4 regions of the Rhizobium sp. BK512 genome follow, and region 4 is predicted to be linked to each of the others. Evidence: predicted binding sites of a transcription regulator. Region 4 holds the regulator's gene; each other region holds the start of a gene.
The links. The regulator LexA, encoded in region 4, represses DNA repair genes until DNA is damaged. The targets are predictions, from matches to a motif close to TGTTCNNNNTGTGTTCNG.
Positions count from the first base shown of each region.

Region 1: FHX06_RS21730 (PA0069 family radical SAM protein) is a predicted target of LexA. The motif match lies at 1,688-1,705, and genes of this name have one in related genera.
Region 2: FHX06_RS28620 (ImuA family protein) is a predicted target of LexA. The motif match lies at 3,163-3,180, and genes of this name have one in related genera.
Region 3: FHX06_RS03440 (putative DNA modification/repair radical SAM protein) is a predicted target of LexA. The motif match lies at 3,348-3,365, and genes of this name have one in related genera.

Region 1 is NZ_JACIAS010000006.1:229,493-235,369, reverse strand. It holds gene FHX06_RS21750 (4-(cytidine 5'-diphospho)-2-C-methyl-D-erythritol kinase) at 1-45, shown strand, start outside; gene moaB (molybdenum cofactor biosynthesis protein B) at 45-596, shown strand; gene FHX06_RS21740 (hypothetical protein) at 620-934, opposite strand; gene FHX06_RS21735 (glycosyltransferase family 2 protein) at 1,116-1,634, opposite strand; gene FHX06_RS21730 (PA0069 family radical SAM protein) at 1,773-2,930, shown strand; gene FHX06_RS21725 (ribonuclease HII) at 3,211-3,903, shown strand; gene FHX06_RS21720 (F0F1 ATP synthase subunit B) at 4,046-4,537, opposite strand; gene FHX06_RS21715 (F0F1 ATP synthase subunit B) at 4,541-5,161, opposite strand; gene FHX06_RS21710 (F0F1 ATP synthase subunit C) at 5,240-5,467, opposite strand; gene FHX06_RS21705 (F0F1 ATP synthase subunit A) at 5,535-5,877, opposite strand, start outside.
Region 2 is NZ_JACIAS010000009.1:228,737-234,613, forward strand. It holds gene repB (plasmid partitioning protein RepB) at 185-1,192, opposite strand; gene repA (plasmid partitioning protein RepA) at 1,197-2,390, opposite strand; gene FHX06_RS28620 (ImuA family protein) at 3,224-3,979, shown strand; gene FHX06_RS28625 (DUF6504 family protein) at 3,900-5,414, shown strand; gene FHX06_RS28630 (error-prone DNA polymerase) at 5,411-5,877, shown strand, end outside.
Region 3 is NZ_JACIAS010000001.1:674,437-680,313, forward strand. It holds gene FHX06_RS03430 (T6SS phospholipase effector Tle1-like catalytic domain-containing protein) at 1-642, shown strand, start outside; gene FHX06_RS03435 (UdgX family uracil-DNA binding protein) at 665-2,110, opposite strand; gene FHX06_RS03440 (putative DNA modification/repair radical SAM protein) at 2,110-3,342, opposite strand; gene greA (transcription elongation factor GreA) at 3,592-4,068, shown strand; gene FHX06_RS03450 (glycosyltransferase family 4 protein) at 4,097-5,146, shown strand; gene FHX06_RS03455 (Lrp/AsnC family transcriptional regulator) at 5,276-5,743, opposite strand.
Region 4 is NZ_JACIAS010000002.1:778,833-784,709, forward strand. It holds gene FHX06_RS09760 (methyl-accepting chemotaxis protein) at 1-1,401, shown strand, start outside; gene kdsA (3-deoxy-8-phosphooctulonate synthase) at 1,415-2,263, opposite strand; gene FHX06_RS09770 (VOC family protein) at 2,260-3,147, opposite strand; gene lexA (transcriptional repressor LexA) at 3,343-4,068, shown strand; gene FHX06_RS09780 (ComEC/Rec2 family competence protein) at 4,049-5,877, opposite strand, start outside.

The sequences.
Region 1 (5,877 bases), on a different contig from region 4:
GACTGGTATTTCCAGGCGACGGAGACTTTCGCGGGAGGCGCGTGATGGCAGGCCTGGACGAAAAACGACCTTTTATTCCGCTCGGCATAGCGGTTCTGACCGTTTCGGATACGCGTACGCCGGCCGATGACAAATCCGGCGACACGCTGGCGGCACGAATTGCGGAAGCCGGACATCAGCTGATCGACCGCGATATCGTTCCCGACGACCGCGAGAGGATCACCGCCCGCGTGCGTGCCTGGACGGAAGCCAAGGAAATCGACGTCGTCATCACCACGGGCGGGACCGGTTTTACCGGCCGTGACGTGACGCCCGATGCGCTGGAACCGCTCTTCGAAAAGCGGATGGATGGATTTTCGGCCGTGTTCCACCGGATTTCCTACGACAAGATCGGAACGTCGACGATCCAGTCGCGCGCTACGGCAGGTGTTGCCAACGCCACCTTCATCTTTGTGCTGCCGGGCTCGCCCGGCGCCTGCAAGGATGCCTGGGACGGTATATTGAAGGCGCAGCTCGACTACCGGCAGATGCCCTGCAATTTCGTGGAGATCATGCCCCGGCTCGACGAACATCTGAAGCGCGGCGCGACGAAATAGACCGGCTGCGACAGCGATGTCCTCTATGTTGCCAGACCCGGCAGGGCGGGCATCGTTTCCCAGCTGTCGCCTGATAACAGCACGCAGCTTATGCCATGAACATCCGTGACGAGGAGCGTCCAAGTGCCGCTTTCGGCGGCATAGACCTCGAGAATGGCGTTCTGATTGATCAACCCGACTGCGGTGAGCTTTTCACCAAAGTTGCTGTCCAGAAATTTGACGATCTCGGATCGGCCTGCGCAACTGCGCATCATCTGCGATGCTGCCGGATGCGGATGCGCGATCAGCGATGTCGTCAGTATGGCGGCCAGCAGGCCGTGGACCATATTGCGTAGCATGACGCACCTCCTTTCGCCGGAAGCCGGGAGAAGAGGAGATTTTCGTTGACCTGCTCTGCCGCTCACCGGCATCTCATGGCCATCCGTTACGAAGCGAGGCGCTTCGGCGGCGCCATGCTCCAATTATAGCGCAAAATTCGATTGGGCGCCATTTTTGCGCAATGTCGCGGAAATGTCGTAGCTACCGCGCGGCACGGGCGACCCAGGAGGGAATCAATTCGCTGGAAAGCTGACGCGGCTTCTGTGCCTTGACGAATTCGGTCAAGCGCATGCCGCTCTTTGCCGCTGAAATGGCGAGCTTCTTCGGCATGAGCAGGCCGAGTTCGAGCGGCGGCCTTGAACGACCGACGCGCTGGAAGAAGGGACGTCGATAGCCGCGCGAGGCAGTGAAGCGCGCAGGGACCTTGTTCAAGGCGACATATTCCGAAACTTCGTCGATCCAGCCCGCCTGCGGTCTTGCGCCCGGCTCGACGAAAAGCAGCCATTCGCCACGGGCCGATCGGATGATGTCCTTGATATCCCACTGCGAATGGAAGCGGCAGCCGGCAGCGTCCGCCACCCGCGAGGTACCATCGCGGGAGCCGTGATCGAGCACGACCACGTCGCTGACGAGGCCCTCCACGGCGCCCGCCACCAATACCGATAGGGTCTGGGCCAGCTCAGGTTCCTGATCCTGGCATTCAAGAACAACAGTCAACATTGCCTGTTTATAGAGCGCCGCACAAAAATTTGCCAGTGCGACTTTCCTCATTTTGTTCTTGCATTGTTCTCTTTTTGCCGATAGGAATATAATCATCAAACGAGCGAAATCGAACGTTTTTCGCCGCTGGAGAATCCGATGAGACCACAGTCCCTTGCAGGACAGGCGGCATTTGCGCCTGCCAATAAGGCAGATATTGCCGACGCGATGATCGCGGCCTCGGGGCTGCGCGTCGAAGTCGACCGGCGACGCGGCCGCGGTGCGGGGCTGAACCCCACCGGCCGCTTCGAGCCGACACAGCGCGAGGCCTTCGATGATGGCTGGCAGACGCTCGAGGAACTGCCCCCCTTCAAGACGGATGTCCAGATCGAGAAGCCACGCACGGCGATTACCCGCAACGAGTCTCCCGATCTTTCCTTCGACAGGTCGATCAATCCCTATCGAGGCTGCGAGCATGGCTGCATCTACTGCTTTGCCCGGCCGACCCATGCCTATATGGGCCTGTCGGCAGGGCTGGATTTCGAGAGCAAGCTCTTCGCCAAGCCGGACGCACCGAAGCTCCTGGAGCGCGAGCTTGCCAAACCCGGCTACAAGGTGCGCGTCATCGCGATCGGCACCAATACCGATCCCTACCAGCCGATCGAAAAGGAATGGCGCATCATGCGGCAGATCCTCGAAGTGCTGAACAAGGCGAACCACCCCGTTGCGATCGTCACCAAGTCGGCGATGATCCTGCGCGATCTCGATATCCTCACGGAGATGGCGGCAAAGAACATCGTGCGCGTCGGCATTTCGGTCACGACGCTCGACCGCAAGCTTGCGCGCCTCATGGAGCCCCGAGCTTCGACGCCGACGCGCAGGCTGGAGGCGATCCGCGGGCTTTCCGAGGCCGGTGTGCGTACGTCCGTGATGGCCGCGCCAATCATCCCCGCGCTCAACGATCATGAGCTGGAACGCATTCTCGATGCCGCCAAAACGGCAGGAGCGGAAGAAGCGAGTTATGTATTGCTGCGGCTGCCATTGGAAGTAAGCCCCCTGTTCCGCGACTGGCTGCTGCAGAACTATCCTGACCGCTACCGTCATGTCATGTCGCTGGTGCGTTCAATGCGTGGCGGCAAGGATTATGACGCCGAGTTCGGCAAGCGCATGAAAGGCGCCGGACCCTACGCGTGGCAGATCGCCCGACGCTTCGAGATGGCTGCGAAGCGGCTGGAATTGACCCGTCGAAGCCTTGCCTTGCGCGATGATCTCTTCGTGCCGCCGAATGGAAGCGGCGTGCAGCTTTCGTTGCTGTGACTGGATATTTTCGTGCAATTCCGAAAACGCAAAACCGCGATGCACTTTTGCTGGAATTGCTTTGTTGTTTACGCAATTCCGGACGTGAAACCGCTACGCACTTTTGCTGGAATTGCTTGTGAGCTTGCGCAAGACGTGAAGAAGACCTGCCCTGCGTCTTCTGTCTTGCGCAATTCCTGCGGATGGCCCTGACCGCACCATCTGCCGGACTGCCCCCGGCCGTCGCCGCCCTGATCCGGGGGCTTGCAGGAAATCGGGTTGGCGTGCGAGGTTCAACCGCATGAAACGTCGCACGTCACCCGATTCTCCTCTGCTCTTTGAAGAGGTCCCCCTCGTGCCGGATTTCCGGCTGGAGCTGAAGGCTCGCAAGGCCGGCCACTGGCCCGTCGCGGGCGCCGATGAGGCCGGACGCGGGCCACTGGCGGGCCCTGTCGTTGCTGCAGCCGTGATCCTCGATCCCAAGCGCATTCCTGAAGGTCTCAACGATTCCAAACAGCTTTCGGCGCAGAAGCGCGAGGAGCTGTTCGTCCAAATTCTTGCAACCGCCACGGTTTCCATCGCTTCTTCCAGCTCCACCCGCATCGACGAAACCGATATCCGCAAGGCAAGCCTCGACGCCATGCGCCGCGCGATCTGCGGCCTTTCCGTACCGGCAAGTTATGTGCTGACGGATGGGCTCGATGTGCCTGTCGGGCTCGACTGCCCCGGGCAGGCTGTGGTGAAGGGCGACGCCCGATCGGTTTCGATCGCCGCCGCGTCCATCGTGGCGAAGGTGACGCGCGACCGGATGATGGCACGCGCGCATCTTGTATTTCCCGAATATGGTTTTGCCGCCCATGCCGGATATGGCACCGCGCAGCACCGCTCCGGTATCGAGAAGCATGGCCCTTGCTCGCTGCACCGGATGACCTTCCGGCCGCTGCGCAAGGATGGCGTAGAGATCGAAGCGAACGGCGAGATGCTCGGCGAATAACCGCGGTCGTGACTCGCATCTCAGGACCGCTCGGTCGTGCGAGACCGCCATCGCCGGCACGCGCATCACGCCAGACAACCCATACAAATAAAACAAAAAGCCCCGCCGAAGCGGGGCTTTTCCAATAGTATCGAGCTGCGGCTCAGTTCAGGCGGGTCTTCACTTCGCCGACGGCCTGACCGAAGAGTTCGGACTGAACCTTGCCATCGGCCTGTTTGCCGATAACGGCTTCGGCGGCTGCGATGGCGAGATCGACTGCGGCAGAGCGAACGGCCTTCATCGCATCGACTTCGGCCTGCTTGATCTTCTGCTCGGAAAGAGCCGTGCGGTTAGCGACGAATTCTTCCGTCTTTTTCTTGGCTTCAGCGGTCAGCATTTCGGCTTCGCGCTCGGCAGCCGCCACGATGTGGGCAGCTTCGGCTTCAGCTTCCTTGCGCTTGCGCTGATATTCGGCGAGCAGGTGCTGGGCTTCCTCGCGCAGACGCTTGGCTTCTGCCAGCTCGTTGCGGATCTGATCGGCACGGTCGTCCAGCGACTTCGCCATCATGCCCGGAACCTTCAGGTAAACCATCAGGGCCAGGAAGATAACGAGGCCGACAAGGGCGAAGAAAGTTGCATCAAGAGCAAATTCCATCGATCAAGCCTCCTTCTCGGCTGCTGCGACGGCAGCGGCAACGTCAGTCTTGGCAGCGGAACCGCCAATAAGCTGTTCGACCACAGCAGACGCGGTTTCCTCGGCGATGGCGCCGACATCGGCGAAAGCCTTTGCCTTCACATCGGCGATGCGGGCCTCGGCAGCCTTCAGCTTTTCGGTCAGGCTTGCCTCAACGGCGCGGCGGTCTTCCTCGGCCTTGACCTTGGCGGCATCACGAGCAGCAGTGCCGATCGAGTTCGCCTTGGCGCGGGCAGCGGCAAGTTCGCCTTCATAGGTTGCGACGGCGGCGTCGGCTTCAGCCTTCAGGCGGCCGGCCTCCTCGACATCCTGCGAAATGCGGCTGTGACGCTGCTCGATGATGGCGCCGATGCGCGGTGCGATGACCTTTTGCATGAGCAGGTAGAAAATGACAAACGTGATCACCAGCCACAGAAGCTGGGATGCATAGGTCGACGAATCGAAAGGCGGGAAAGGCCCACGCGCGTGCCCGCCTTCGGCGACGCCGGTCTCGGTATGAACCTCGCCGGCAGCCGGAGCGGCATGCGCATCCGTCGCGGTTCCCGCCGGTGCCTCTTCAGCGTAGGCCGGGGTCACAAAGTACATGCTCACCTCCAGGTGTACTGCAAATGCAAAGGATCACGGCTCGCTGTTCGCAGGCCGTGATCCATCAATCCACCGATATTAGACGGCGAAGAGCAGAAGGAGAGCAACGAGCAGCGAGAAGATGCCCAGAGCTTCCGTAACGGCGAAGCCGAATACCAGACGGCCGAACTGGCTGTCAGCTGCAGACGGATTGCGCAGAGCGCCGGAGAGGTAGCTGCCGAAGATATTGCCGAGGCCGAGAGCCGTACCGGCCATACCAAAGCAAGCCAGGCCTGCACCGATGAACTTTGCTGCTTCCGCTTCCATGTTGAACTCCTTTGAAATGGTTGTTGCGGCGAATGACTGACGCCCTTTGACGTCGATGTCGTTATCCTTAGTGCCCGCCCGGATGGATCGCGTCATTGAGGTACATGCAAGTCAGCACCGCAAAGACGTAAGCCTGGAGGAAGGCGACGAGGAACTCGAGACCGGTCAGGGCGACGGTCATGATGAGAGGAAGAACGGCTCCGCCGACACCGACTGCACCGAGGGCTCCAAGCGAGGCGACGAAGCCTGCGAACACCTTCAGCGTGATGTGACCAGCGAGCATGTTTGCGAAAAGACGAACCGACAATGAAATCGGACGGGACAGGAAGGAAATGATTTCGATCGAGACGACCAGCGGCAACAGAATGCCCGGCACGCCCGAGGGCACGAAGACATTAAAGAAGTGGAAG
Region 2 (5,877 bases), on a different contig from region 4:
CCTCGCCTGCGGCTTCATGATCTGCCAGTCATTGAGTTGAAGCGCTGCATCCGGCCTTACGCGGGGCAACAACCGCGCTCATCAGGCGCTGGCGTGAGATGCAAGTGCGTTCATAGAATGCGATTGCCGATCTTATCGCGCAAAAAGCTCGCACGCCTGAAAGGTAGGAGAGCCTGCCTCGGGCCTAACCCGCGTCCCGTTCCTGCCGGTATTGTGCATAGAGGCTCTCCAGTCTCTCCTGCACGAATTCGTCGAAACCGGGCGCCACCTTGTTGTCGAAGACAAAGGTGGCGGTTGTCGGCGTGCGTTTGAACTTCACTGGAAGATCAGCGATCTGTGCGGCCGAACTCGCCTTCAGGGCAGCTTGCTTTGCCGTTGCGAAGGCAAATGCTCGCTGAAACCGGTCATCGCTCGACAATTGGCCAATGTTGTCCGCGGACAACATCTCGATAAGCGCATCGATGTCGACCTTTTCCAGATGCTCACCAAACTGCATCCATCGGCGGCGACCGATCGCCGGCGCAGAGCCGATTGCGGTGATCAGAGCAATCGGGACCTGGCGTGTGACAGCGCGCATTTTGGCCAGCGCCGCCCTGTCTATATTGAGAGCTGCGGTGATCACGGCCCCGCCGAAGCTCTTCTCCTCCAGCCGATGGGCGAAAAGAGCGCGCTCGATATAGGACAGATCGGCGCGCGCATTGTTCTCCTGGCCCTGGCTGACGACGAGCTGCTCGTCGGTCAAGGCGCGCACGACTGCCTTGATCTTGATCTTGAGCGCCTTGGCCGCTGCCAGGCGCCGGTGACCGAAGGCGACCTGATAGCGGCCCTTGGCCTGCGGGTGCGGCCGCACCAGGATCGGAACCTGCTGTCCGTGTTCCCGGATCTGCTCCGTCAGCTGCGCAAGCTCCGCCGCGTCGATATCGAGGCGGTCGGCGACAAAGGAGGCATCAATCAAGGCCGTATCGATTTCGACGATTGTGCGACCCTCGGCGAGCTGGCGCTCCAGATCGTTGGCCCGCTCGACCTTTTCGGTGATGCTGCCAAGCGTCTTGGTAATCCCCCCGACGAGGCCCGCACTCCTTGTCTGCGGGATGAAGCCGGCGATCGGCCGGCTGTCGCGCGCTGGCGACACTGACGGATCGGGCCGGGCTTCGTTCGCGTTCGAGATTTCGATGAGATTTTTGCGCGCCATTGAGCTATCTCCTGCCCCAGGTAGAACGGATATGCGCCTCGACCTCGCCGTTGACGAGGTTCATCGATTCCAGGGCGCGGTCGTAGGTTCCTCGAATAAACTGTGCCCGATCGACCTCATAAAGCGTTTGCTTGGTGACGCCGGCGTCCGAGATTGCGGTGGATTTCAACATCGCGTTCTGCAGCATGCGGTTGCCGAAGATCGCCCGCATGAAACCGGTCATCTGGCTCTGCGGTCCGTCATTGGGTTCAAAGCGGGTCACGAGGTAACGCATCCAGTCATAGCTCGTGCGCCCGCCCGCCCGCTCGACGACCGACATCAGTTCGCTTGTCATCGTCAGGAACTGCGACATCGACATGACGTCAAGCATCTGCGGGTGCACGGTGATCAGCACGGAGGTCGCAGCACAGAGCGCCGACATCGTGAGAAAGCCGAGCTGCGGCGGGCAATCGATGACGACAATATCGTAAAGACTTTCGATATCGGTCAGCGCCTGACCGATCCGGGCAAAGAACAGGGATTCGGCAGTACCACCCGCCATGGCCTTCGGTGTCTCATGTTCGAACTCCATGAGTTCGAGATTGCCGGGAATGATGTGAAGGTTCGGCGTATAGGTCGAGCGCACCACTTCCGAGATCGATACCGGGCTCTCGTAGCGGATGGCGCCGTAAATCGTTTCTCCCTCGCCGACGTCGAGTTCCGGCTGGTGGCCGAAGAGCGCCGATAGCGACGCCTGCGGGTCGAGATCGATGGCAAGCACGCGGTAGCCGCGCAGTGCCAGATATTGGGCGAGATGCGCTGAGGTCGTCGTCTTGCCGGATCCGCCCTTGAAATTCATGACGGAGACGACCTGCAGTTTTTCAGCGCCACGTCGCACCGGTACATATTTCGGCGTACCGTTGCGTTCGTCGAGTGCCTGACGGATGCGGTTCATGTCTTCGGCACCATACTGCCGCCGGCCGTTGGCAAGGGGGTCCGGTCCGTGGCCCTCCTTGGCGATCTGGCGGAGATAACCCTCGCCGATGCCGATGAAGCCGGCGGCTTCCGTGGGGGAAAACAGCCGCATCGTCTTTCGAGACAGCGGCGGGAAAATTTTCGCCTGGTGCTGCTGGAGCTGATAGGCGAGCTCCTGAGCATCCGCTGCCAAAAGCGACGGAAGGTGCTCTTGATCGTCTTTCAGAACTGGATTCGCTAGCATCGTGGTTTCCAATCGAACTGCGCAATTTTCGATAATGAGAGGCCAACTGCGCAGTTATATTATCGCCCGATTCGTTACAGTTTCACAAACCCTTAACCACGCGCCTATCCACAGGGACCTGTGACAGGCACCTTACCTGGCGATTGCCGCTGCATTGCCCCGCAGCTGCAGCGCATAGCGGCGGGCATCTTCCAGCCCATGCCGGATTCGAACAGTGTCGGACGCGTTGTCCGCGCTGGATCGACGGCATGTGGATGCGCATGGGCGATCATCCTCACCAACAAGGGGCGGCGGAAATCTTCGATCAGCGCGGTACAATGTTGTCCGCGGACAACGTTGCGAGCGTCATTTTCCAGCCAGGGTCAGAGCAGCGGAGAGGATCGACTAAGACTTCCGATCCGATCCGGCGGAGGTGAAGCCGGGAAAATGGGTTCCGCAACGGTCGACGCCGTCCGGTTCGTGCATCCTTGCACATCCCATCGCCATCCGCCGGCGCAATGCGTGAAAGGTCAGGCCCGCACCATGCCGCCTGATCAGCGCCTGTCGGTCAAAAGCGCCGTGACGATTGCAGATGAGACAGGCGACAGTGATGGAAGGCTGCCGGACGAGGCGCAGCGTCAGCTCATCGGTGGCATATGTCGATATTTTTTTTCGGTCCATCCATTGTCCGTATTTGGCTGCGTTCGTTGATTTTTTATCCTTCCGGCAATGTGGACAGCGCATCCTGTCGAAATCCCGTTCGAGACCATGCGCGTTGACTCACATTCCAATTAGGAACAAATAAAGAACATATCTGCTTTTCTGCACTCTGCAAACCTTGATGAAGACCGGACATGGCTCGCCCAAATGCAAACCCTGTGATTTCTGAGCTTCGGGCGCGCATTCAGCACCTTGATGGAATGGCTGCCCGTCCCAAGAACGTCCTTCCCTTCGGCGTCTGCGAGATCGACGAAACGCTACCAGGTGGCGGACTTGCCTATGGTGCAATCCATGAATTTGCCGGCGGTGGGGCCGGCGCCGTCAATGGGGCGGCAGCCGCGCTTTTTGCCGCCGGCATCGCTGCCCGCACGCGCGGCAGCGTCGTCTGGTGTCTGGCGCGAGCGGACCTTTTTGCTCCTGCGCTGGCGCAGACCGGTCTGCATCCGGACCGGGTCATCTATGTCGAGGCAATCCGCGAAGACTATGTGCTTGAAGCCTGCGAGGAGGCCCTGCGCTTCGGCGGGCTTGGCGCCGTCGTCGCCGAGACGGCGCGCCTGCCTATGGTCGCGTCGCGGCGCCTTCAACTGGCGGCCGAAGCCTCCGGTGCGCTCGGCCTCATCATCCGGCGCTGGCGCCGTCCGGCCGAGGCCGGCGAGTTCGGGCGCCCGACGGCTGCCGTCTCGCGCTGGCGCATATGCGTCCTGCCGTCGGAGCCGCTTCCGGTTCCCGGCATCGGCAGGACGCGCTGGCATGTCGAGCTGATCCGGATCAAGGCCGGCGAAAGTGCAGAATTCATCCTCGAGGCATGTGATGGTCAGGGTCGTCTCCGTATTTCTTCCGACGCTGCCGACGGATCGCATCAGACGCGCCGATCCGTCCATTCCCGCTGAGGCGCCGCTCGTCGTCGTCGCCCGCAGCGGTTCGAAGCGGTGGCTGTCGGCCGTCGATGCCAACGCCGCAAGGCTCGGCCTGCGAAGCGGCATGCCGGCGGCCAAGGCCCAGGCGCTGGTGCAGGGTCTCGTCATGGTCGATGCCGATCCCTGCGCTGATCAAGCTGCTCTGGAGCGCATCACCTGTTGGGCGCTCTCTCAATATTCGCCAATCGTTGCGGTCGACCCGCCTGACGGCATCGTCATGGATACCGAAGGGGCCGACCACCTGCAGGGCGGGGAAGGGCCGATGCTGTCACGCCTCGTCAACAGCTTCCGCGCCAAGGGCCTGCCCGCGCGCGCCGTCGTTGCCGACAGCTGGGGAGCGGCCCACGCATTGGCGCGCACGATCGCGCAAGAGACACGGGTGGTCGCCAAAGGCAAGACGGCTGACGCCGTCATCGATCTGCCGATCTCATCGCTTCGTCTCGACACGGAGATCATCACCGGCCTGCGCGTCCTTGGGTTTGGCACCGTCGGCGAGCTTGCTGCAACGCCAAGGGCACCGCTGACGCAGCGCTTCGGGCCGGAAATCGTCCGCAGGCTCGACCAGATGTTTGGCCGGTTGGCAGAACCTATCGATCCGCTTCGCGCGCCCGAATGGGTCGAAGTCTCCAGGTCCTTCGCAGAACCGATCGGTGCGCCGGAGACGATCGCCAAATATATCGCCGTTCTGGTGCGCAGGCTCTGTCATGGTCTTCAGGAAAAGGGTCTTGGCGTACGCCGCGCCGATCTCATCGTCCACCGGGTCGACAATAGCGTCCAGGCTTTGCGAGCCGGTACCGCCAAGCCAGTGCGCGACGTTGCCTGGCTGACGAAGCTTCTTCACGACCGGATCGAGCGCATCGAGCCGGGCTTCGGCATCGAAAAGCTCTCGCTTGCCGCGACGCTCGTCGAGCCGCTGGAAGACCGGCAGATCGCCTCCAACCTGATCGATGATGACAAGGTCGACATCGCCGCCTTCGTCGATATTCTCGCCAATCGCGGAAAATTTCGGATCTACCGGGTGGCACCGGTAGCAAGCGATGTTGCCGAACGATCGCTGAAAGCCATCTCGGCGGTCGCAGAAGAGCAGGGGCAGAACTGGCCGCTGATCTGGCCGCGTCCGGTCCGGTTGCTCGATCGCCCGGAAATGATCGAGGTCATGGCCCTCATGCCGGATCATCCTCCCGTCTGGTTTACCTGGCGTGGCAAGCGCTACCGTGTCAAACAGGCCGACGGGCCTGAGCGCATCTTCGGAGAATGGTGGCAGCGATCGTCCGAATGGCTCGCCGTGCGCGACTATTTCACGGTCGCCGACGAAAATGGCGAACGCTACTGGATCTATCGCGCCGGCGACGGTGTCGATCCCGAGACTGGATCGCATCGCTGGTTCCTGCACGGAACCTTCTCATGACCTATTGCGAGCTGCAGGTCACCACGCATTTTTCCTTCCTGCGAGGCGCCTCCTCGCCCGACGAACTGTTTGCGCGGGCCAAGGCGATGGGCATGGCGGCGCTTGGCATAACCGACCGAAATTCGCTGGCAGGGATCGTTCGGGCGCTGGAGGCATCGCGCGCCACAGGACTTCGCCTCGTCGTCGGCTGCCGTCTCGATCTGAGCGAGGGCATGTCGATCCTGGCCTATCCGACAGACCGCGCTGCCTATCAGCGGCTGACGCGATTGCTGACGCTGGGAAAGAGCAGGGGCGGGAAAGCCAAGTGCATCCTGAGCCTCGACGACGTCTCCCTCTACGCAGAAGGGCTGATCGGCATTCTGGTGCCGGATCTTGCCGACGAGACCTGCGCCGTCCGGCTGAGAAAAATGGCCGAGATATTCCAGGACCGGGCCTATGTGTCTCTCAGTCTCCGCCGCCGGCC
Region 3 (5,877 bases), on a different contig from region 4:
CTCGGCCTTTTCGATACGGTCGCGTCCCTCATCGAGGCCGGCAGAGGGCGCCTTCAGTTCAAGACACATCCGTTCACCCGCAAGAATCCAAGCGTCGAATATGTGCGCCACGCCATGGCGATCGATGAGCGCAGAACCATGTTTCAACCGGAGCCATGGACGCCGGATCAGGACTACCGCGGTAATCCCTTCAAGACCTCGACGGCAAAACAGGATTTCAAGGAAGTGTGGTTTGCCGGCGTGCACGGCGATGTCGGCGGCGGCTATCCGGAAGCTCAGAGCGCGCAGATCAAGATACCACTCGATTGGATGATCCGCGAAACGGGACCGACGGGGCTGCTCTACGTTTCGCGTACGGTCAACAGCATCGTCCTTGGCAAGAGCGACAAGGACTATGTCGAGCTGAATGCAACCGAACCGCTGCACGATTCGATGAAGGCCGGCTGGAAGCTGCTCGAATATTTTCCCCGATGGGTGCCGGAAAACTCCTGGCGCAAACACGGCAGAAGCGGCTTTTATCTGCCACTCGAGGATAGGCGTTTCATCCCCGATGGAGCAAGCCTGCATGAATCCGTCAGGGTGCGCATGGTGACCGGATATAACCCGCCGAACCTGCCGAAAGACCCGGTCTTCGTTCCCTGACGCATTGAATCGAATTCTGCGCTCAGGAAACCAAGCCCTTGATCCGATTCATATCCTCGCGAAACCTGACAAGCTCCTGCGCCTTCCTCTCCTCGTCTGGAATGCGCAGCAGATAGGAGGGATGTACGGTCGCGAAAAGCTGCCGCCCCTCCTCCATGGCAATCGGCCGGCCACGCACATCCTCCAGCTTCTGCTTCTCGCCGGTCAGCGAATAAAGCGCTGTCGCCCCCATCGCCACGATCAGTCTCGGTTTCACGAGCTCGAGCTCCAGCTTCAGCCACCACCGGCAATGCTGCACCTCGCCAAGATTGGGCTTCTGATGGATCCGCCGCTTGCCACGCGGCTCATATTTGAAATGCTTGACGGCATTGGTGACGTAGAGCCGTGACCGATCGATACCGGCCTGCGAAATGGCCTCGTCGAAGACCTTGCCCGCCGGTCCGACGAAGGGTCGGCCGGCAAGATCCTCCTGATCGCCCGGTTGCTCGCCGACGAACATGATGTCTGCATCGACAGGTCCTTCGCCGAAGACGGTCTGCGTCGCCCTGGCATGCAGCGGGCAGCGATTGCAGACCGCAGCTTCCTCGCGCAACGCCTCCAGCGTCCCCGCCGGCGCCATTTCCGGCATCGGCAGACGAGCCGCCGCTTCCTGAATGCGGTTGTGATAGGGAAGTGGCATCGTCGCCTCGCGCTCGGCCATGGCGAGTACCTTTGCTTCTGCATCGGCAATCAGGCCGGGAATGAGATCGGCCTCCGGCAGGTTCTTCCAGTATTTTTTCGGCATCTCCGCCTGCATGGCCTTCACCTTCAGCCGCGCCGGATTGAAGATGCTGGCATAATAGGTGCGCCACAGATCGTCGGTCGCGTCACTGATATCAGGCTTTTCGCAAGGCGCATCACTCGTCGTCAGCCGCTCGCCATCCCAGGCGGCCGACCCCTTTGGCGTCGCGATCAGCCAGTCCATGTCGGTGAAGCGGCGCTGGAAGAACGGAGCCTTGCGCGCGACAATGTAATGATCGGGCTCGAACCAGGCGATGAATTTACGCCGCCCGCCGGCAGGGGCCGCCACCTCCTTGAAGCGGACGAAGGCCGTCATCTTGTGGGCGTCGCGATGCACGCTCTTCTGCATCAGCCGGGCGCGCGACACCTCTTCATCGGATGCCAGCTCCAGCAGGTTCCGGTTTTCCTGCGTTCGCCAGAGCAGGCTGTAAAGCAGTGAGAAGCGCCTGGCATCGCTATGGCAGATCACCGCCTCGGCCAAAGCCATGAAGGCCGGCGGTACGCTCATCGTCCTGGCATCGACGGGAGGATCGGGCGGCAAGGCATCACGCTGGAAAGCAAAACCCGGTTCGCTGCTTCTTTCATGCCAGTCGATTTCATCAGGCAGAATTCCGGCTGCGGCAAAGGCGCGAGCCGCCTTGCGCCACTCCTCGAAATTCCCCCTGCCCTCCAGAACGACACGGCGCATCATAGCAGCGACAATTGTTCGGGTTGCGGTTCGAACATGGCGCGCAGGTCCGGTCGATCGGCCAGGCGACGCGGCGTCCAGCCCTCGGCAGTGATGAAGGCCTGCACCTTGCGAAGGGAGACACCAAGCCGCGGCAGATCCTCGAGCCGCAACCGGCGCTGCCGCCTCTCCGTCAGGATCGCCTTCACCGTTTTGGTGCCGAGCCCCGGTACGCGCAGGAGCTTCTCGCGATCGGCGCGATTGATATCGACAGGGAAGTCCTCGCGATGGCCGAGCGCCCAGGCAAGTTTGGGATCGAGATTGAGATCCAGCATGCCGCCCTGCTGTGTCGAAGTGATCTCGTCGATGCCGAAACCATAGAAGCGATAGAGCCAATCCGCTTGATAGAGCCGGTGCTCTCGCATCAGCGGTGGCTTGATGAGCGGCAGGTTCTTCGAACTGTCGGGGATCGGGCTGAAGGCGGAATAATAGACACGTTTGAGACCATAGCTGCTGTAAAGCTGACCGCTGGTCGACAGGATCGTCGCATCATTGGCGCCGTCAGCGCCGACGATCATCTGGGTACTCTGCCCGGCCGGCACGAAGCGCTTGCGCCGCTTGGTCTGCAGCGTCGGCTCTCCCGCCGCCTCGATCTTCAGCCTCAGATCGCCCATCGAGCGGCGAATGCTGGCGGGCTTCTTCTCCGGCGCAAAACGGCTGATGCCGCTATCGGTCGGCAGCTCGATATTGAGCGACAGGCGATCAGCATAGAGCCCCGCCTCCTCGATCAGATGTGGAGACGCCTCCGGAATGGATTTCAGGTGGATGTAGCCGCGAAAATGATGTGTGACGCGCAGTTCGCGCACGATGCGTACCATCTCCTCCATCGTATGGTCGGACGAGCGGATAATGCCCGAGGAGAGGAACAGGCCCTCGATATAGTTGCGCCGATAAAATTCCAGCGTCAGCCAGACGACCTCTTCCGGCGTGAAACGGGCGCGCTCGACATTGCTGGACGAGCGGTTGATGCAATAGGCACAATCGTAGATGCAGAAATTGGTGAGCAGGATTTTGAGCAAGGAAATGCAGCGCCCATCCGGCGCATAGGCATGGCAGATGCCGGCGCCTTCGGTTGAGCCGAGCCCGCCGGAGCCAGCCGAATCCCGTTTGACCGTGCCGCTGGAGGCGCAAGATGCATCATATTTGGCGGCGTCGGAGAGGATCGCCAACCGTTCTCTAAGCGATTTCTTCATCATCTTGTTCACTAAATGTTCACGGTGGCAAAATCAAGACGAAGAAATGAGCTTCCCTGCAAGTTCCCTTCAAAAGCAGGCACTTCTGCTGATGATAAAAAGCGCCGATACGAATTTTATGGAAATTGCGCGTCCCGATCTGCTATAAGCAATGAACTAGGTTTGTAACACGGTTCCGAAGTCCCCTTCGGGACCTGTTTTCTTTTGTGTCTGCGCGAACTGCGGATGCGGGGAGAGAAGGACGAAAAAATGGTTGATAAGGTACCGATGACACAGGGTGGTTTCGTCAAGCTGCAGGAAGAACTGCGCTGGCGTCAGCAGGAGGAGCGCCCGCGAATCATCGAGGCAATTGCGGAAGCGCGCGCCCATGGCGACCTTTCGGAAAATGCCGAGTACCATGCGGCCAAGGAAGCACAGAGCCATAATGAAGGCCGCATCACCGAGCTCGAAGACCTGACGGCGCGCGCCGAAGTCATCGACCTCTCCAAGATGTCGGGCGACAAGATCAAGTTCGGCGCCAGGGTGAAGCTCGTCGACGAGGATACCGAGGAAGAAAAGACCTACCAGATCGTCGGCGATCAGGAAGCCGACGTGAAGCAGGGTCGCATCTCCATCTCCTCCCCGATCGCCCGCGCGCTGATCGGCAAGGAAGTCGGCGACTCCATTGAAGTCAATGCGCCGGGCGGCTCGAAGGCCTACGAAATCCTTTCCGTTTCCTGGGGCTGATCGCCCTCGCCTTTCGCACGAGCAGCCAGTGCCGGACATCAGTGACGTCGAGATCATCGCGCCCAACCTGAAACGCCGGCTCTCCGGCGTCACGTCCACGATCGTTCAGCTCATCCCCTGCCAGATCCGGTTGGGGATCAAGATCGCCGCTCTCGGCCCTGGTCTTCCGCCGGAACTTCCGCGGTTGAAATGGCCGCAACTTGCCGGCCTCTGGCGCCCGCCTGCCGGGCGCCGGCAGCGCGTCTGGCATGCGCGCCGCAACAACGAAATGGCCGTCGGCATCCTCATGCGCCACGTCCTGCGCATGCCGATGAAGCTCGTCTTCACCTCCGCCGCCCAGCGCCGCCACACCTCCTATACCCGCTGGCTGATCCGCCGGATGGATGCCGTCATCGCCACCAGCAGCCGCTCCGGCTCCTTCCTCAAGGTGCCGCATGTGATCATCCAGCATGGCGTCGATCTGACGCTTTTCCATCCGCCTGAAGGGGCTGACGATACGATCGCCGCCAGCGGCCTGCCCGGCCGCTATCTCGTCGGCTGTTTCGGCCGCGTGCGCCATCAGAAGGGCACCGATCTTTTCGTCCAGGCGATGATTGCGCTGCTGCCGCAGCACCCGGACTGGACGGCCGTCATTTCCGGCCGTGTCACGCCGGAGCATACGGCATTTGCCGACAAGCTGAAGGCCGATATCGCCGCAGCCGGTCTGACCGACCGCATCGTCTTCATCGGCGAAGTGCCTGATATCAAGGTCTGGTATCGCCGCCTGAGCCTCTATGTCGCCCCATCCCGCAACGAAGGTTTCGGGCTGACGCCACTGGAGGCCATGGCTTCGAAGACGCCGGTCGTGGCATCCGACGCCGGCGCTTACGCCGAAATGATCGTACCGGGCGAAAACGGCGTCATCGTACCGCCCGGCGACGGCGACGCACTGACGGCGGCCATCGCCACCTATCTTGCCGATCCTGCGCTGACTTCAGCTCAAGGCGAAACAGCACTCCGGCATGTGCGTGAAAATTTCGCGCTGGAAAAGGAAGCAACAGCCATCAACCGGATTTACCGGCAGCTTCTCGGCGCTTAAGCCGAGCCAGGTGATAGACATATCCGGAAGGCGGCGAGACGGAGATGTCGACCGCAAATAGAAACGACACGTGAAAACAAGAGCCCGAAGCGTGGCAAGCGGATCTGAAAGATCGCGACGCGCTTTGGATTATAGCTCGACCAGCCCGAGCTTCTTCACCTGTCGGATCGTCAGCATGGTGCGAACAGTATCGACATGCTCGTTGGCCGTCAGCACTTCGATGACGAAATCCTGGAAACGGGTGAGGTTTTGAGCCACGCAATGCAGCAGGAAATCGCTGTCACCGGAAACCATCCAGGCCTGGCGCACCAGCGGCCATTCGGCGGTGGCTGCAGCAAAGGCCTTCAGATTGGCTTCGGACTGGTGCTTGAGGCCGACCATACAGAACGCGACGAGATCGAGCCCAAGCCTCGGGCTGTTCAACATCGCGTGATAGCCTTCGATGACGCCCGCTTCTTCGAGTTTACGCACCCGACGCAGGCAGGGAGGCGCTGAAATTCCCACCCTGTCGGCAAGTTCCACATTGGTCATGCGGCCGTCGGCCTGCAGTTCCCGCAATATCTTTATGTCGATAACGTCAAGTTCAGCGCGAACCACGCTCAGGCCTTTCTTTAATTCCCCGTGGGCAGCTTCTATATAAAGCGACGGAATACGCAAGAAAGTTTCAGTCCGATGACGGAATCTTGCACGGCGCCTGCATTTGCCTTGTTGGTAATGCAAGGCTGCCCTTG
Region 4 (5,877 bases):
AAGGGCGACAAGGCCGCCATCGAATCGGCGCTCCCCAAGCTTGCTACGAATTTTCATGTTCACGAAGCGGCCGTAAACGAACTCGTGGCGATGGCCAACGCCTTCCAGATGGACGCCGAAAAGCAGGCAGCGGAACAGACGGAACTGCTCTCCGCCGTTACGCTATCGGCCGCCGCGCTTTCCTTCGTGATTATCGTCGTCGGGCTCTACATGTTCCGCCGGCGCGCAATCGTGCCGCTATCGGCGATGCGCGATTATATGGCGGTGCTTGCGAGCGGCGACTATTCCCGCGAAGTTCCCTATGTCAGACGATCTGACGAAATCGGAGAAATGGCGCGCGCGGTCACGGTCTTTCGCGAATCGGCAGAAGAACGCAACGCCATACGCGCGCTTCAGGACGAGGAGCGGCAGGCACAGATGCGCCGCGATGCCGAACTCGACGCATCGAAGAGCGCGGAGAATGCCACGCGCCAGCGCGTCATCGAAAGCCTGAGCGCAGGCCTGGAGCGTCTTTCACGCGGCGACCTGACCGTGCGTCTCGACGAGAAGTTTGCCAATACCTACGAGAAGCTTCGCGAGACCTTCAACACCAGCATCATCATTCTCTCCGATGCCATGAAAGACATCTCTGCCGCCACGAATACGGTCGGCGACAGTTCGCGCGAAATCGCGCTCAGCACCAATGATCTGGCACAGCGCACCGAGAGCCAGGCAGCTTCCCTCGAACAGGCGGCTTCGGCACTGGATCAGATCACGGTCACGGTGAAAAACTCCTCGGAGCGGGCCCATGAAGCCAATGCGATGATGTCAGCCACGAAGGAGAGCGCGGCGCATTCCGCCGAGATCGTTCGTGAAGCAGTGACTGCCATGGAGAAGATCGAGGACTCAGCGGTCAGGATCGGCGATATTATCAACGCCATCGATGAGATCGCCTTTCAGACCAATCTTCTAGCGCTCAACGCAGGTGTCGAGGCAGCACGCGCCGGAGACGCGGGGAAAGGCTTTGCCGTCGTCGCTCAGGAAGTCCGCGAGCTCGCCGGACGCTCTGCCAATCTCGCCAAGGAGATCAAGCTTCTCGTCGAGACGTCGTCGCGACAGGTTTCCGCGGGCGTTTCACTTGTCAACCGTACCGGCGAGGCACTCGGCGATATCGACCGCCAAGTGCTGCAGGTGACGGCGCTGATCGAAGCGATCGTGCGCTCGTCTTCGGAACAGTCGGTCGCGCTTGTCGAGGTCAACGCTGCCGTCAACCGGATGGATCAGGTGACCCAACAGAATGCTGCCATGGTCGAGGAAACGAACGCCGCCTGCCAGGAACTCGGCACCGAGGCGTCCCAGCTCGGGCGCATGCTCTCCCGCTTCGCACTGGAGGAAAAGCGCCCGTCCCGGGCGGCAGCGTGATGCCGCCCGCTGTTCAGGCGGCCTTGGCGATCGCGTCGAAGGCGAGAAGCTTCTCGAGAAGTCGCGGCATGTCCTTGAGGTAGACCATGTTCGGCCCGTCGCAGGGGGCGTTATCAGGATCCTGATGGGTTTCGATAAAGACACCGGCGACGCCGACGGCCACGGCTGCACGGGCCAGCGTCTCCACGAACTGCCGCTCGCCGCCGGAGGTTTCCCCCTGCCCGCCAGGCTGCTGGACTGAATGCGTGGCGTCGAAAATGACGGGGGCGCCCGTTGCTGCCATGATCGGCAGGGAACGCATGTCGGAGACCAGGGTATTGTAACCGAAGGACGCACCACGCTCGCAGAGCAGAATGTTCGGATTGCCGCTCTGGTTCAGCTTGCCGAGCACGTTCTTCATGTCCCAAGGCGCCAGGAACTGGCCCTTCTTGACGTTGATGACGCGGCCGGTCTTGGCAGCGGCGACCAGGAGATCCGTCTGGCGAGACAGAAAGGCTGGTATCTGCAGGATATCGACGACCTTACCCACTTCGGCGCATTGTTCTTCGTTGTGGATGTCGGTCAGAACCGGAATGCCGAGTTCTTTCTTGAGATCGGCGAAAACTTCCAGCCCCTTTTCAAGGCCGACACCGCGTTTGCTCGACAAGGACGACCGGTTCGCCTTGTCGAAAGAGGTCTTGTAGACGAGCCCGATGCCGAGCTTGGCGCAGAGTTCCTTCAATGTGCCGGCAACCATGAATGCATGGTCGCGGCTTTCCATTTCGCAAGCGCCAGCAATCAGCGACAGACGTGAAGCATTGGAGAAGGTGACCTTGCCGGCGCCTTCGCCGACCGTCACCACGGAGTTGGTAGTAGAGCTCATGATGTTTCCTCAAAGGCGAAGAGTACGCCCTGGCCGGGCGCAGGCTTCACCAGAATACGGTTGCCCTTGCGTGTATAGGTCACCCCGTTAGCAGCCAAATGCGCTTCTGTCACGGCCAGATCGCCGACAGCAAAGCGGATCGCCCGACCGCGCAGACCACGATCGGTATCCGACGTGGCAAGATCGAAATAAGCCTCCAGACCTTCCGGGGTCATCAGGCTGATCTTTGCGTTTCCGGTGGGCACGTCCAGCCCGAAACTCGTGACCTCAGTAGATGCGCCCTTTGCCGTGGAGCGAACGAACTCACCGAAGGCTGTCGGCTCGGGGGCCGCGAGCGCGATCTCGGCAATGCCTGTGACACCATTGGCATGGGTCTCAAGCGCGGTCCGGTCGGCAGGAAGCGGATTAACGCGTTCGACTGCGAAGAGAAAGAAATCCGGTGCCCGCAGGTCGCCAGCGAAGGCGAGCCGGAAGCCGGCAATATTCTCCGTGCCATCCGGCATTTTAACAGGGCGCTCGAACTGCAGCACAGAACCGGCACTCATACTGTCCTTCACGAATCGAGCATGTTCGTGCTTTGCATCTGCCGTCGCAAAGCCAATCGCGGACAGTCCTTCGCTGCCGCAGCGGAAGCGAAAAGCCTGATTGCGGGCGGTGAACACATTGCCATCGTGTGCTGCCCCCTCGCTCTCTTCGACGCTCGCGACACCCAGGGGCTCCAGATAGGTTTTGTCGGCAAAGAAAACGCAGGCATTTTCGGTCCCAAAAGGATGACGGGCATCCGGCGCCACAGTGAAACCAAGCTTGCCAAGTCTTTCGCGGGCAAGGTCGATATCGGTAACCGGCAAAACGAGATGATCGATTGCAAGCGTATCTTGGCTCATTAGGTCCCCTCCAACAGTCACAAGGAGATGTGCTTCAGCAGGTGTTGCGAGACAAGGCCGCGAAGGCCCGGGCGCGAGAAAAATAAAATTCTCACCAGAATGGACAGAAGTTTTACGAAAATTTAGCTACTTGCGGAACACATATGGAACATATAGTGTCCGTTCTGGATTTGTTTCAAGACTGGGGTGCACGCCATGCTTACGCGCAAACAACAGGAACTCCTTCTTTTCATTCACGAAAGGATGAAGGAGTCGGGCGTTCCTCCGTCTTTCGACGAGATGAAGGATGCGCTGGATCTGGCCTCGAAATCCGGTATTCACCGGCTGATCACGGCGCTTGAGGAGCGCGGCTTCATTCGCCGGCTTCCGAACCGGGCACGCGCGCTCGAAGTCATCAAACTGCCGGAGGCCTACAGCCCCAGCCTGCAGCCACGTCGCGGCTTTTCACCGAGCGTCATCGAAGGCAGCCTCGGCAAGCCGCAGCCCGTTGCAGCGCCGGCTCCGGCAAAACCAGCGCCTGCTGCCGATAACGGCAACTCGGTCTCCGTCCCGGTCATGGGCCGCATCGCTGCCGGTGTGCCAATCTCGGCAATCCAGAACAATACGCATGACATCACCGTTCCTGCCGATATGCTCGGCTCCGGCGAACATTATGCGCTCGAAGTTCGCGGCGACTCGATGATCGAAGCCGGCATCTTCGATGGCGACACCGTCATCATCCGAAATGGCAGCACCGCCAACCCGGGTGATATCGTCGTTGCCCTCGTCGACGACGAGGAAGCAACACTCAAGCGCTTCCGCCGCAAGGGCGCATCGATTGCGCTCGAGGCTGCAAACCCTGCCTATGAGACCCGAATTTTCCCACCGGATCGAGTGAAGGTTCAGGGAAAGCTTGTCGGCCTCATTCGCCGCTATCACTGACCGGTGACTGGCTTGCGTCTGTGAATGTATCGCTGCGCCAGTCATAGGCGCGGTGGCGCATCCAGGGGCGTTGCAATGGGCCGAATGCGGTTGCGACATCGATTCCACTATCTGTGAAGCGAAGCTCGACAGAACCTGTCTTGCGTAGCGTCTCGCCGGTAAAGAGCAGCGCGCCGGAACGACAACGGTCCAAGCGCAATCGGACAGGGGTTACGACAATATCGGCCGTATCGCAGGCCGGCCCGAGATAGGCAGCATTTTCGATGACAGTCAGTTTCTTTCCATTGCCTAGCAAGGCGGTACACCAGGTGCGCTTTTGGCAAGAGAATCGTGACGTTGGGCTGATGGCGAGTGCCTGCCTCATTGCCTCTCTGGCTTCATTCTGTTGATCGGGTGACAGCTGCAATCTTTTGCCATCTGACATGGTGGGTGTCTTGGTTGCTTGAAGCATAACCGGCTTCTGATGCTCTTCGATGGCAAGTGCCCTCTGCCATTGTTCGAAAATGAAGGCTGGCGGCTTTTCACGGTTTGAAGCCATTGCCTCTCCATCGATTACAGCGACCAGGCTGCCGTCTTCCGAGATGGCGACGTCGGGCACCGCTTCTGATGGAAGCAACACAACAGCGAACGTTGAAACAGTGATTATCGCGGTTCCGATATGCCGCAACCGGGTTCTGAGCAAGGTCAGCAACAGGAAGCCGAAGACGGCTGCCGGAAAGTACCAGCCGGGTAAGCGGGCAACATCTATATTGCCGCCCCACCCCGCCACCGCCTTTGCAATGGCGATCACCAGGTCGAGCCCGAAGCCTGCCACCGGCCATAGCCAGCCATCCAGACCAAAAGGCATCAGCAGCATCGCCAGCATGCCGGCCGGCATGACGATGAAGGAAATGACCGGCATGGCCGCGAGATTTGCCGGCAGGCCATAAGCAGTCAGCCGGTGGAAATGTTCGATCGAAAACAGCGCCGTCGAGAAACCACCGATGAGAGACGTCAGGAAAATACCGCCGAAGAAGCTGCCGACCATGAAGAAAGGTTTCATGATCGGAAGTTTGGCAAAGGCATTCTCCCTCATCGGCCGCCCTTTCCAGAGGTCGTATCCGGCGACCAGGGCAAGTGTTGCGGCGAAAGACATCTGGAAGCTCGGTCCGAGCACTTCCGATGGTGAGACCGCGAGGATCACGAGAGCCGACAGCGCCACGTTTCTGAGGCTGATAGACGGCCGGTCGAAGAAGACGGCAACCAGCATGATCGCCATCATGATGAAGGCGCGTTCGGCTGAAACGGCAAAACCCGAGATCAGATAGTAGGCCGTTACCGCAGCGAGTGCGCCGGCTGCCGCGATCTTCTTAGTCGGCCACGCCTGCGCAATACCCGGGAACAGGCTGAGAATGACGCGCAGCCCGACAAAGAAGATACCGGCGGAGAGTGCCATATTGAGGCCAGAGATCGCCACGATGTGGGCAAGGCCGGACTGCCGCAGTGCCTCCGTCGTTTCATCCGAGATCGCTCGTCTCTCATCGGTGACAAGTGAAGCGGCAAAGGCCCCGGTGTCGCCCGGCAGAGTGGAGCGAATCCGATCGCCGATGCCGCTTCGCAGGCGGTAGAACCACTCCAGGACGGTCTCGCCGACAGAGCCCGCCTGTTCCGTAACCTTCTTCGGTGCTCCATAGAAGAAGCCGTTCGCACCAATGCCGTCAAAATAGGCGCTGAAGGCAAAATCGTTGAGGTGAGGAAGCGCGGGTCCTGCCGGAGGCGTCAGACGCGCCCTGCCCTCTATGATATCGCCGAGTTCAAAGGGCCGGGCGG